Regions from separate parts of the Paenibacillus sp. HWE-109 genome, predicted to be linked through region 3. Evidence: riboswitches for the same ligand, from Rfam matches in the RefSeq annotation. Region 3 holds a riboswitch; each other region holds the start of a gene.

Region 1 (4,686 bases), 2.8 Mb from region 3:
ACGATGAGAGTTCCTAAAAACCAGCTGGATCTGCCTGAGACACTTTCGCCTTTCCGCTTTTTATCAGGCTACGCCAAGCCGCATCGCTGGACCTTCATCGCTGTCGTATTCTGCGCCTTGCTAGGGATTGCCGCGGATTTGTTTCAGCCCTATCTAGTTAAAATTGCGATAGATGATAATTTGATGATTGGCAAAAATGATTACAATTCGTTGATTTTGATCTGTTTGTTCTATGTGGGCCTTTCAGTGAGCAGTTTATTTTTCAGCTATTTGCAAAACAATTTGCTCCAGTTTGCCGGACAAAGCGTCGTGGCGAAAATCCGCAAGGATTTGTTCGCACATATTTTCAAACAATCCATGTCCTACTATGACAAGACGCCAAGCGGCAGCCTGATTACCCATGTGTCGAGTGATACGGAGACGTTAAACCAATTTTTTACACAAGTGCTGCTCAGCTTGGTGCGAGATGGCATGACGCTGATTTTCATCGTTGTTCTCATGTATCACTTAGACCCGACACTGACCTTGTACAGCATGATTGTTATTCCCATTATCGCAATAATTGCAGCCAGCTTCCGCCGGTATATGCGTAAAACGTATCAGCTTTCGAGGACGCAGCTCTCTCAAATGGTCGCATTTGCCGCTGAAAATTTATCAGGCATGCATCTGATTCAAGCGTTTCATCAAGAAAAAGAGCAGATGAACCGGTTTACTGAACGAAATCATAGTTATCTTCGCGCGAACTTGCGGGAGATAAGGACGAACGTCTTGTTCAATCGTTCCTTTGATATATTGGGCAATGTATCGGTGGCCTTTATTACTTGGATAGGCGGTATGGCTGTATTTGATAAAACGATCGAATTCGGTGTCTTATATGCCTTTATTACGTATATCCGGCAGTTTTTCCAACCGATTAACAACATCACGCAGCAGTGGAATACGCTTCAATCGACAACCGTTTCCTTGAATCGAATTTGGAAAATTTTCTCTACACAACCGGATGTGAAGGACAAGGAAAATGCCAAACCTATTGCTGACAGCGATCTGAAAGGCGAGATCCATTTCAATCATGTTCAGTTCGGATATGTGCAGGAGAGAACGATCATTGAGGACCTGGACCTCCATATTCAGCCTGGAGAGATGATTGGCATCGTCGGAACGACAGGTGCGGGGAAGAGCTCGCTTATTAGTCTTCTATGCCGCTTCTACGATGTGCAGAAGGGCAGTATCCAGATTGATGAGACGGATATTCGCGATCTCCCGCAGGCTGCTTTGCACCGGATGGTTGGACTCGTGCAGCAGGAACCTTATTTATATGCAGGAAGCATTCTCGATAATGTGCGGATGTTCGATGAGACGATTTCGCGTGAAGATGTGATTCGGGCATGTCAACTCGTTGGTGCCGACAGCCTGATTACGCGATTAAAGGATGGTTATGATTCACGAATTTCTGAACGCGGAAGCGGGCTTTCAGCGGGGGAAAGACAACTGATCTCCTTTGCGCGGATTATCGTCTTTGAACCGAAAGTGTTAATTCTGGATGAGGCGACAGCGAATTTGGATTCCAAGACGGAGCAATTGATCCAAACGGCGTTGGCGGTTGTGGCGGAAGGGCGAACAACGCTGGTTATTGCCCATCGGATCTCGACGATCCTTCATGCCAATCGCATCCTTGTGATGAGTCAGGGCCAAATTGTTGAAGAAGGCAACCATGCTGAACTGCTTGCCCTTCATGGATACTACGAGCAATTGTACCTGCATTCGCAAGGAAATATGGATGCGGCCCAAACTTTTTCATAGCCGCAAGTTCATACAGAGCTTTGCCTTAAGTCCTCTTGGAGAGGTTAGGGCAAAGCTATTTTTTTGTCATAAGCTAATGTTTTACCAATGGTTAAATATATACAAAAATAGCAAGTTAGTGTCATATTAATATCTTAACAAACAATATTGGTAAATTGTGTTGTTTTATTTCTTTTACTATACTATACTGATGTATAAAATTGTAAAGTTTTTTGTCGATTAATGTCGAAGATGGAAACGATCGCCACAACTTTATAATGGCAAACCTATTGAAAAATAGGGACGCAAAGCTAGAGGGACTACATCCAACAAGGATATGTCAGCCAGTTGCACGGGGAGCAATTGGTGGAATAGGACTTAAAGCCTGTTTACGCCTTTTTGGTGCGAGCATTTTCTTCAAACGATTCTATCGATAGGAGTGAAATTATGAGAGAAAAGAAAGCTAATGTTCAGCAGTTATTTCCAAGTGAAGATGGTAACCCTCAAACGCGTCAAATATTTATGAAGCTTATTGAACAGATTGTCACAGGTGCAGATGAGCTGAAAAACCCGGATGGCGTTAATCTCAAGGGAGAGAAGAATCGATCAGGGCATTTCTACAACAATCTTATCCGTGAAAGCGCCATTCCCCATGGCAGCATTCCAATGGAAGAAGTGAATGTTGAGCTGCTAAAGCTGCTTCATGACCATCCTTACCATACCAAATATTTTTTGACGAACATTTTGCCCATGGCCAGTCTTCCCGGCATTTTGGGGATGATTACAGCTTTCATGGTGAATGGCAACAATTTGTGGGATGTCTATGGCCCGGCTGGAGCAGAAGCGGAAGTGCGAGTCACCAGCATGATGTCCAAATTAATCGGTTACGATGCGCTGCAAAGCGGGGGGTATACAACTTGGGGAGGACAAGGCGCGGTATTTTCTGGACTCCGACTAGCGATTGCCAAATATGCTCCTGATGCCTTGCAAAAAGGAGTTCCCAACAATTTGTATGCGTTTTGTTCCGAAGCTGCGCATTACAGCTTGTTTAAATCGATGGAAGCATCAGGTATCGGAAGCGATCGCTTGATCAGGATTCGTACGCATGCGGACAGCTCTATGGATGTGGATGATTTGGCAATCAAGCAGTCAGAAGTCATTGCTCAAGGCGGAATTCCGATTTACATCGTCGCTACAACAGGAACGACAGATGCCATGGGCATTGATGATGTGGCGCACATTTATGAAGTTTCTTCCCAATTAGCCAATCAGCATGGATTGTCCAGACCTCATATTCACGCAGATTCTGCCTTGGGTGGATTCTTTGCTTTCTTTAATGATTATGATTTCGATGTTAATCCACTTGCGTTCAGTCAAGAAGTTGTGCAAGCATTAATCGCGATTCAAAGTAAAATGAAACATCTACATATGGCGGATTCATTGTGCTTCGATTTCCAGAAGCTAGGCCAAACTCCCTATTTGACAAGCTTATTTCTAGTGAAAGACGCGGCTGATTTACGGCTCATGGATCTGCATCCGGATGAAACACCGTATGTCGGCCATCGTGGTTATGGGCAGTATCACACAGGCTATACGCTGGAATGCTCGCGAATGGCTAGCTCGATTAGCATTTACAGCGCACTGCTCGCATTCGGTATTCAAGGGTATCAACAATTGCTAGCCCAATTCGTTGAAGTGAATCTTACTTTCCGCGCAGCGCTTAAGCGGGAGATCCCTCAAGTAGAGATTGTCAATGATGATAACCCAGGTATCATTACACTGTTCCGTATTTACCCGGATAGCAAACCTGGATTCCAGGCTGAAATTTCAGGTACGTGCACACTCAAGGAAATAGAACGAAATAACAAATTCAACGAGCGGCTGTTTGAAATGCTTGGGGATCATCGCGATCGTATCTTTTTTGGAGATACCAAGAAGCATTTGTTAGTTCAAACGAAGGATGACAGCTCCATCGCTTTATACGCGACAAAAATCTTCGTGATCTCCCCGTATACGGAGACTAGGCACGTAGAAGAAATTATTCAATATTTAAAAACGACGATTACACAAGTCTACGAAAAATACTCGGAGTCATCCATGTTAAGCAGGAGGTAATTGAATGTGGCTAAGCAAGTTGGGACAACAATCATAAACTGGTTCCGTGGACATATCGCGGTGAAGATGACCCTCAGCATCTTACTGCTGCTGTTCTTTGTATGTGCGGCTTTTTCCGTTTCTGGCTATATGACCAGTCGAAGCTTATCGACCAAGCTCGAAGATCAATTCGTTCTAAGATTAACAACCAATATTGAAAATGTCTCGAAATATCTTTCTTCCATTCCTGAGCATGCGGATGAAATTACAGGCAAAGAGCATCCGGCCTATATCAAAATCAAACAACAATTCGAGCAATTCAAAAAGCAGGATACGCTTGAAAATGTTTATGTTTTGAAAAAGGTGCAAGACAAGGATCAAATCGTTATTTTAACAGGTGTAGACGATGATTTGGGCACAGAGTACCCATTCACAGCCGAAATGAATAGCGCCATCAAAGAAAATAAAGCAACGATCAGCGATATTTACAAAGATGAATTTGGCATTCATAAATCCATATTTGTTCCTCTCAAGAACAGCAAGGGTGACAATATCGGCATTGTCGGCATTGATTTGGACGCTGCTGTGATAACGAAAACGAAACAGGATTTGGTATGGGCGACATCCTTAATCACTTTGATCGTTGTGGTTATTGGAAGTTTGATTGCTTATTTCATCAGCCAAAGTGTCACGAGACCTGTTGTTCAACTGATGCGCTTGACGGAGAAAGTTGCAGCCGGAGATTTATCCGAACAAGTCATCATTGGGCGCGTTGATGAAATCGGGAAACTGGCTAATTCTTTTAATGAAATG
Region 2 (4,686 bases), 550 kb from region 3:
CTGGACTAACTGGCGCACCCATGGTTGGACTTCCATTTGCCGGAATTGTCATGGCATACACGGCAACCGATCCGTCGATAAGCTTCTGATTAGGCTCTATAGTATCCTGCAGGCTAGCCGTTTCAAGAGGTTTGCCATTGTAGTTGATGCCTATGGTCCAAGTAATTTGTTTGGAAGCTGCGTTGTAGGCACCAAATTTAAATCCGTTGTTCTTCACTTCATTCCTTGGAATAAATGTGGATGTCACTTTCTTGATATGTGAATCGCTAGGGTTGTTAGACCATTCAATTTGGGCCGCGTTAATGAAATTGTTGGTGGACCCAAGCGGACTGATCCAGTCCAGATTAAATTCTGTCTTGTAATCAATTGAAATAGGATCTGCAATGGCCGTCAAAAATTTAACCGTGAAGCCTTCGTCAGGAGCAACAGCGCTATTGAGCGTGTACTCTGTTGAGGGCATCAGAACGGATCCCTTTTTGATGACTAATGACCCTGGCACGAAACGCAAGCCTTTACTCGGAAAGGTGTCCGTTACAACCACATTGTTCATCAACTGGCTGTCTTTGTTGATGAGTATATGCCAATCCACGGTTTTCGCTTGATAATCTGCTGTTCCTGGATACTTGGTCGCGATTAGCTGTTCAACAGCTTGTGAGGCGGAATCGCTTGATCCACTGCCCGATATAACCCGATTGGTAATAGTCACATTGTCATATACTCGATTAATCGCCTTGGTCGTGTATACAATCTTATATGCGGAAGAAATGCTGCTGTTAAACTGTAGTTTGAAGCCATTTTTGCCTGCTGCAGCTTCTGGTGTCACGGTATAACTCGCACCCGGCAATTCATTGCCGAGCGTCTCCCCACCAGTCGGATTTAGCTTAACCGGATAGATATGCATGGATCCCGCGACCAGTTCATGCGTATCGTTGAAGAGGTCTGTCAGGAATGCCGCAGACTGTGGAATTGTCCGCTCATTATAATTATATTTGATTGCCCAACCGATCGTTTGTGTAATGGGATCATAGCTCTCCGCGATTTTGTCCAGAGCGCTGCCCAGCGAGACCTGCACCGTCGCGGACGCCTCCACAGGCGGCTTATTGGTGCCCCCGAAAGTGGCTTTATTCACGAACGACTCCTTATTCAAATCAACGATTGGTGTGCTGAACTGGAGGCGGTAAGCCGTTTGAATCGGACTATCGGTAAAATGAACGGAAAGTGTTGCTCCGCTGGCACTTACTGTATATTTGCTGCTATCCAGCAGCCCGCCTTGCAGAACAGAACCATCAAGCTTAACGGTCAGATCATAGACAGCTACAGTAACAGGAACAGATAAGCCATCTGGAATAACGTCGACGACCACTGCGTTCTGAACGGAGTCCAGCATCTTATTCACATCGATCGTCCAATCGATACTCTTGGAGTTGATGCCTGACGATACGCCACTCTTCTCAATCGTTGACGTTACGGTCGGCCTGAGATGAAGGGTGAAGACTTGCTCGCCGGTCTTAATCGGAATCGTAATCGTTACCACGGTATTTTCCGTAAGCTGGCTTTTATCCAATTGCGTTTTGAAGGTTAGCGTGCCATGGACATTATCATGACTTTCAATGTAATTATTAAACGTAATCAGCACTTGATGGCTGGCCCGGTCCACATGGAAAGTTCCTAATTGCTCCTGCCCCATCATCAAACCACCGCTGATATCATTATAAAGTAAAAATTGCTGCGGCAGTGTGAACGCAAACGTATCACCAGCCTTATACCCATGGCTGTTCGGCAGCGACCACGCATAGTCTACCTGCACCTTGGCATTCGGCTCATAAACATTGCCTGTGACGACTTGCCCTGAGCTGTCATATACAACTAGTGTAACACTGTCAATAATGTTGTTTGAAATCGCAGCCGCACTCGCCTTCGCAAAAAAGCCTACTCCGTAAATACTCTGCATAAAAATTAATAGGGCAATGAGCAGTGTACTCGTTTTTTTCTTTAACATAATTTTTTTCATACCTCCATTCACGATTCAAGCTTGGTATAGACTATTTGCTTGTAGACATAGAATATGAAACAAATTGTATCATTATTAATATTATATGATACAAGTTGTATTGTAAATCAATGGATTTATTTTTTCTGCTGCCGCAAAAAAACAAAAAAAGCCTGCGCTCATGAATTGAGCACAGGCTTCTGATTTAGTTAGTACACTTTGACTATTTGATAATCATCTGCGTTTTTGAACATGTCCGTTGCTTGTCCACCTTGTACACGTGTAGCATCATAAGTGGTATCTATCGTGACCCACTCGTTCCGATCCGCTAGAAACACTTGGTTCCAAGCATGATACGTCTCTGGCGAGCTGGCCTCATAGCCCATCACAAGGCGGGTCGGCAATCCTTCACTTCTGGCCATCGCGGCAAAAGTTGCTGCGAAGTCATAACAGATTCCCTGGGAAGCTTCGTAAACCTCGTCCAAGTCAGGTATATAGGTATCTGCTACGGTTTGTGCCTTTTTGTAATCATACGTAAAATTTGTCGTGATATAGGCGTAGATGGCTTTTAATTTATCCATGTCCGTCTTCTTATCTGCCGTTAGTTTCTTGGCCTTTACGACAGCTTTCGATGTTTCGCTCCAGTCGATAAGCGGGATAGATTGAAGGAATACTGTCTTCTCATCTGCCAACTTCACCTCTATCTGTTCTTGCGCAATTACCTTATATTTGTTGTTCCCTATGGACTCCCCGACTAGCACTTTATAGGTACCGTTTCCAAGCTGCAGAGGGTACTGGTCTCCTTCTTCAAAGGTGTAGTCATACTTCACATTTTCCTTGGAGATCCGAACGAGAACCTTGGTGTCTGGACGGCTTGTATAATGGATTGAAATAATTCCTTTGCTCAATGCGCTTTGGTCCACAATAGAGGGAGCTGCAAATATCGCTTGAGGTACTAGCATCAAGAAGATCGATAGAAGGATAGCTGCTAGAATTGATTTTTTGAACACAAAAAAATCCCCTTTCGGTAACTGGCTGCCATCTTAGTTGAAGTAAGGAAGGCCCTTTAGTTTTGCGTCTCTAGTTTTCGCTAGATTTGCCTTTATCGGGAGAAACCACCGATGAATAAACGCCTAATATGCTGACATCATATCATATGCTTGTCGGTTTGAATATACATAATTAGACAATTTATTACCCAATCTGCTTCCATCTGCCTAACGGCCATAAACAGAGTCGGAATTTCCACTTCACCGCAAATAATAGCGGATTTCCACCCAGCTCTAATGTCAAAAAAGAGGCCACCCTCAAGGTATCAACCTCTTGGGACAGCCTCGTTAATATAATTAACAACTAGATCAACCTGTTATTTGTTTAGTCTTCTTCTTCTCAAAACTACACCCGCAATAATCAAAGCAAAACCTGCTAACTCATAATATCTACGGCTTGCTTCGCCTGTCTGAGGAAGCGTTTCTCCCGATTTCTTATTGCCTAGCGGAACTTTTTGAACTTCAATATCAATCATTGCTTCCGTTGCTTCCCCTGTTCCATTTTTCAGAACAACCGTAATTGATTCATTCCCCGTAAATCCAGGGTTAGGTGTGTATACCCAGTGACCGTTAGGATCTATGGTTACTGTCCCGTTCTCCGGTTGTTTGCCGATGGACGGAGTGGTGCCTAATGGAACTTCAATATCACCTTCAATTGGTGTATCTTGATCAGTTACTTTCTCATCTGCCTGAGGCTTCGGCGTCGGACTTGCGCTTGGCACTGGCGTCGGACTCGCGCTTGGCGCTGGCGTTGGGCTTGCGCTTGGCGCTGGCGTCGGGCTTGCGCTTGGCGCTGGCGTCGGGCTCGCGCTCGGCGTTGGCTTAGGACTCGCGCTTGGCGTCGGCGAAGGGCTCGTGCTTGGTGCCGGCGTGGATTCACCTCCGCCTGAACTTGGCGTTGGTGTCGGTGTCGGCACAGCTGGCGTTGGCGTCGGCACTACCGGCGTTGGCGTCGGCACTACCGGCGTTGGCGTCGGCACTACTGGCGTCGGTGTCGGCACTACTGGTGTCGGTGTCGGTACAACCGGCGTTGGCGTCGGCACTACCACCTTCACATTCGTGACATCCAAGTTAATAGCAGTTGTCGAATTAATCGTAACTGCACGTTCGCTCGAATCAAGGGTGTATCCGGTTGGAGCAACTACTTCTTTTAGAACATAATCACCTTGAAGTAAATTTTTGAATAAGACGATACCTGTAGAATCTGTTGTTAGCGTACTAAAAAGGATTTTCGTTGTTGCACCCGTTTTACGGTACAATTCAAACGTCGCTCCGTTTAATAACAAGGCATGATTACCGGAATCCACTTTTTTAACCGCTAAGGACCCTCTAACGCCACTGCCTGTACCAGATCCGCTTGAAACAGCTACAATGACATTCTTCGATGTGCTTTTGGAAACCGTTGTGTCATTACTCCCCGTAAAGCTCACTTGATTAGAAACGGTATCATTGTCATTAGCCGCAATTAATGACTGGTACTCTAAGATATACGGCTTCGAAATCTGATGCGTGAAGGTCAATTCAAACTTTTGCTTGCCATCATTGTCAGTTAGGATTGCGACATTGTAGTCCGTGCCTTTGAGAAGCTCGGTCGTCTTCGTAATTGTACTGTCAGAGGCTACTGAGGTAGCGTATAGATGGAACGAG
Region 3 (4,686 bases):
TCTGTGGAATAGCTATTTCAATGGTCGAATCATTAACAGCATAACTAGTCTTACTTACGAAGCTTGTAACTTTAGTCCATGACCAAGATGAGCCCGTTCCGTTATAGCGATATAAATTACCATTCTCCACCATGAAATCAGCACCGCTTGAACTCCAATATTTTAACGAATAGCCAGTGGACTCATTGTTATCGGTGTTTATATAAATTTGGCTTTTACTAGTTAAACTACTCCCTTGAACTAACAAGTACAGATTCGTTGCATTGTTTGAAGCCTTCAATACTTTAACTTTAGAATCACCTGAGCTTAATACACCCACGCTGCTCCAATCACTACTTTCTCCGTTAACAACTACATTTGGTGAAGTTGGCGCAGGTGTTGGTACTGGTGTTGGTACCGGCGTTGGCACCGGCGTTGGCACTGGCGTTGGCACCGGCGTTGGCACCGGCGTTGGTACCGGCGTTGGCACTGGCGTTGGTACCGGCGTTGGCACTGGCGTTGGCACTGGCGTTGGCACTGGCGTTGGCACTGGTGTTGGTACCGGCGTTGGCACCGGCGTCGGCACTGGCGTTGGCACTGGTGTTGGTACCGGCGTTGGCACCGGCGTTGGCACTGGCGTTGGTTCAACAGCCCCTGTTTGACTACCATTGCCTATGGAAATAAACGACCCAGTAAGCGGAAGTTTATCTGTTTTGGAATCATTCAGCATGTAGCCTACCTGAATCGTTTCACCATTCGTTACAGCGAATGCTGACAATGGGATAGATACTTCCAGCGCTCCATTTGAGGCGATATAATTTTTCGTATCTTTATAGCTGGCAACCTTAGTCCATGCCCAAGTGGTTCCATCAGTTCCACTATACTTGTACAAGGTGCCATTTTCCATTAAGTAATCGGCTCCGCTCGAACTCCAATTCGAATTGATAAACCCAGTTGAAGCAGTTAGATCCGTATTGAAATAAAATTGATGCTTCGCTGCTGTGCCATTCCATTGTACAAGCAGATTCAAATTCGCATTTTCAATTTTCGCTTTTAACATCGCTGCGTTGGATGAACTCTTACTCAAGGGGGCTGTTGCCTCCCAATCCGCTGCATTGCCATCAATCGTTATGGATCCAGTGGGTGAAGGATTCGCAGGAATCGATAGGGATGTATGCTCAACTGCACCAATATCAATGGTAGCTCCTTGGATTCTAGCTGATCCCTTATAATCATCTATAGCATTGACTAAGGCACTGGCAAGACCCTTATCAATTGCAGGAGAGCCGGTCTGCAGGTTAAAATTATTCGCAGTCTTATCGGCAAATTTAGGATCAGCAAACTGCGAATTAGCATCGTTACCTGTCGCAGTCTTATAGGAATCCCATGTTGTATAGGTTTTACCTTGCCACTTCCATAACCCATTGTTCATTCCGCTTGCTGAATAGAACAAATTATAGTCAAGAACATTTGCTGAACCGCTTGTGTTAGTCTTGCTTAACATTGTTTTTTGAGGTTGGCTGTAAATAATATTATTTTTAAGTGTGTTATTCACCATATTCCACTGAAAAGCAATATCGCCATACCCCTGTAAAAGCGTGTCATTTTCTACAAAGGTGTTATTTATGATCTGATTGTTGCTTGCTCCGCCATTACTGGAGGAGGAACCGCCCATAATCAAGCCTGCTCCGTAATTATGGTGAATCCAATTGTTTTGTACTTTGATAGCACTTGTCGTTTTGCCCGTCTTTTCACTTGCTAGTTCGATGCCAAAATCATTGGCGTAGACGTGATTCTTCTCTATGACGATATTGGTAGCTCCGTCGGCATAAATCCCTCCAGCTGCATGCACGCCGCGATAAGCAGGGTTTGTGGAAGAATCAATATGATAGACGGTATTCTCTGCAACTCGTCCATTGCGTGTTTGGTCTACACAGGAACTAGCGCATGCACCATAAAATCCAGCTAATTCAATACCGATATTGTTATTGTCATGCACCTTGTTGCGTGTTATTTCAAAACCATCAATATTCCCGCTTAACGTCAGGGATTCACTCCAGCCCGTCACAAGATTATGAATATCATTGCCGCTTATCGTAAGATTGGTTATTGCAGTCGCCATATTGCCCAACACATGAATGCCGTGGGCATTACCGCCGCTTGCTGTATTTTTAATATCATGAATATGATTATTCAAAAGCTGGATGTTAGTACTGCCATTCGTCACGCGAATTGCCGCAGGATCCAAGGAACTGCTCGAAGCATTGGCATTAGCCAGTTCGAAACCGCTGATTTTGATGTAGCTTACTTTGGAGATATAGAACAGAGACTGATTTGCACTCGTTAATGTTAGACTAGAAGCATCGATTATAGGCGTTTCTCCAGCATAATTCAGAAATTGAATATAGCCTCCGCTTGCTGAGCCTGAACCTTTGACTGTCACCAGCTCACGATAGATGCCACCTCTAACATATACGGTATCTCCGGCAGCAAGTACATTGGCTGCCTTTTGAATCGTCTTCCATGGTGCAGTTAATGTCCCGGCGCTGCTGTCATTCCCTGAGTTGGAGACATAATACGTGTTTCCAGCAGCATGGACAGGGGCAGCGGAGATTCCGGCTACAAACAGCGCGCAAATGATGATGACAGCGAGAAATGTAGATACACATTGATGTAGAGTATTTATTTTGCGATTTGTCATTGTATCCATATCGTCAGCACCTCATTCTTTATTATAAAAAAGAAATAGGATACCGAAGAACGGTATCCGCAAGGTCCGCGAATTCGTTTACTTCGGCAACTGGCTGGCAACTCTTCATGAAAGAGGAAGCCCCTATAGTTTTGCGCCCCTTGATTTCCCAAGGTATGCCTTTTCGGTTTTATTAAATTCACAATAATCAAAAAATGTCGACAATTCTATAGTTCCAAATGCCCAATATTAAGAAATTTGTAAAACTTTTTCCCGAATGATAGGCTTAGAAAAAAAACAATTGAAATTATTAGAAAACTAAAGGGGTTTTTATATTGAAAAGGAAAATATTATCGGCATTTTTGCTTATCCTTACGCTTGGACTAGCAGCCACAATTGTTGTTCGCGCTGCCTCTGATATTCGTATTGTTATTGATGGAAAACCGGTAGACTCCAACGTAGAGATCGTTAATGATAGCAGCTATGTTCCTCTTCGCTCTATTGCAGAAATGTTTGGCGCTAATGTTGAGTGGGACAACTCTTCGCGCACGATCAACATTGTTTCCCATAGACGTATGCTGAATGATATATCTGCCGTTTATAAAGAGGATGGCATCACTTTCTCCAATGTCTCCTTGATGAATAAAGAATATGGTTGGGAGATTACGACAGATGTTTGGAACGGCCAGGATATTGCTTACCGCGGTCTTCATTTCAAGGCGAGTTTCTTTGATCAGCATGATCGTTTGCTTGGCACCTCTGATGGATACTTGTTCGACCTTAAACCAGGCGTTACGAAAGTAGCTAATCTTGTCACCACGGATGATCTAACCGACTACAAATATGTTCAATTTCAACTCGACCTTACCTACTGAAGCTTACTCGACATTAACGATGCCCAATGTATATCGGCCATCTGCCCGCTTGCCTTGGATCGCCAAATCGATACCAGGGCTGCCTTTTTCGGGATCTAGGATACTTACGCACAATGTATATTTACCAACTGGCAGCGTCCCAGGGATATTCAAGCTTGCTGTGGATTTCTGTGTACCAGGCAGCCATCTCCGGATATCCACTTGTGCGTTTTCCTTATAAACAATCTTCCCATCTTTATCCGCCAATGAAAATTCAAGCGGCCAATTGTAATAGAAAGGCGCCACACCTTTATTCTCCATAATTGTATTAACTACAAGCTTTTCACTTCGCTTCACTTTTGCTTGATGTGTTTCTGTTTTAAGAACGAATCGATACCCCATTGTATTCAACAGACGATCTATATTCCCTTGATATTTACCCTTTTCTGTATCAAGTAACGGTACATTGGGGCCAAGCCAGGTTGTATGACTCGCCTTCGCCTGCGCTAGCGTTTCTTCAATCGTTTTGTTTGTAATGTACTTCGTATCATCTTCGGAAAAAGCAAACTCTCCACCGCTAGGCGCGTAGATCCAATGCTCCGGCATAGCTGGCATCTTCTCTTCTGTCAACCAAGAAGTATAGCCATTATTAATCCAATCCACAAAGCCAGCCGTGGTTTCCTCTTTATCACCAAACACATCATTAAATAAACCCATATGATTGGTTTTCGCAATGTCATGAGGCCTTCTCATGAGCAGAGGCTTGTCAGGAAACCCCTGTATGTACGCTTCTACATATTGATCCGTAACTGCAATCTTGGGAAATGCTTCTGCCACTCCGCCATCACCGTCTTTGGTATGCCACTCTCCCCAGTGTCCCACACTGCCCAGTTCCACAAAGGCGATCCGGGCATCCCGGTTGTACCGCTCTCCCAACTTTCGAATCAACTTTTGATGTTCCTCGATTAATGTCTTGTTATCGTAGTTTGGACTAAACCCCTGTCCGTAACTTGTCTTGTACCACGTGCCTTCTTCCCCGATTTCCTTGTATAACCAATCCGGAATATCCATATGCTTACTATCCGTAGGATCATCTAATATAAGACGGAAAATAATCTTTACATTTTGACTCGTCCATTTCTTGAATTGATTCTTTTCCTCGAG

Evidence for each region. A riboswitch is a leader RNA that binds a small molecule or an ion and turns the genes downstream of it on or off. The one in region 3 is predicted to bind cyclic di-GMP.
Region 1: another riboswitch for cyclic di-GMP. It lies ahead of LOZ80_RS18360 (pyridoxal phosphate-dependent decarboxylase family protein); the one in region 3 lies ahead of LOZ80_RS30205 (right-handed parallel beta-helix repeat-containing protein).
Region 2: another riboswitch for cyclic di-GMP. It lies ahead of LOZ80_RS32640 (transglutaminase-like domain-containing protein); the one in region 3 lies ahead of LOZ80_RS30205 (right-handed parallel beta-helix repeat-containing protein).

The regions. Positions count from the first base shown of each region.
Region 1 covers NZ_CP091881.1:4,242,470-4,247,155, reverse strand. The annotation lists gene LOZ80_RS18370 (ABC transporter ATP-binding protein) at 1-17, shown strand, start outside; gene LOZ80_RS18365 (ABC transporter ATP-binding protein) at 4-1,800, shown strand; cyclic di-GMP riboswitch class I at 2,050-2,135, shown strand; gene LOZ80_RS18360 (pyridoxal phosphate-dependent decarboxylase family protein) at 2,227-3,894, shown strand; gene LOZ80_RS18355 (methyl-accepting chemotaxis protein) at 3,901-4,686, shown strand, end outside.
Region 2 covers NZ_CP091881.1:7,601,354-7,606,039, reverse strand. The annotation lists gene LOZ80_RS32645 (collagen binding domain-containing protein) at 1-1,999, opposite strand, end outside; gene LOZ80_RS32640 (transglutaminase-like domain-containing protein) at 2,200-3,000, opposite strand; cyclic di-GMP riboswitch class I at 3,014-3,101, opposite strand; gene LOZ80_RS32635 (collagen binding domain-containing protein) at 3,357-4,686, opposite strand, start outside.
Region 3 covers NZ_CP091881.1:7,048,679-7,053,364, forward strand. The annotation lists gene LOZ80_RS30205 (right-handed parallel beta-helix repeat-containing protein) at 1-2,689, opposite strand, end outside; cyclic di-GMP riboswitch class I at 2,772-2,859, opposite strand; gene LOZ80_RS30210 (stalk domain-containing protein) at 3,004-3,543, shown strand; gene LOZ80_RS30215 (DUF4832 domain-containing protein) at 3,547-4,686, opposite strand, start outside.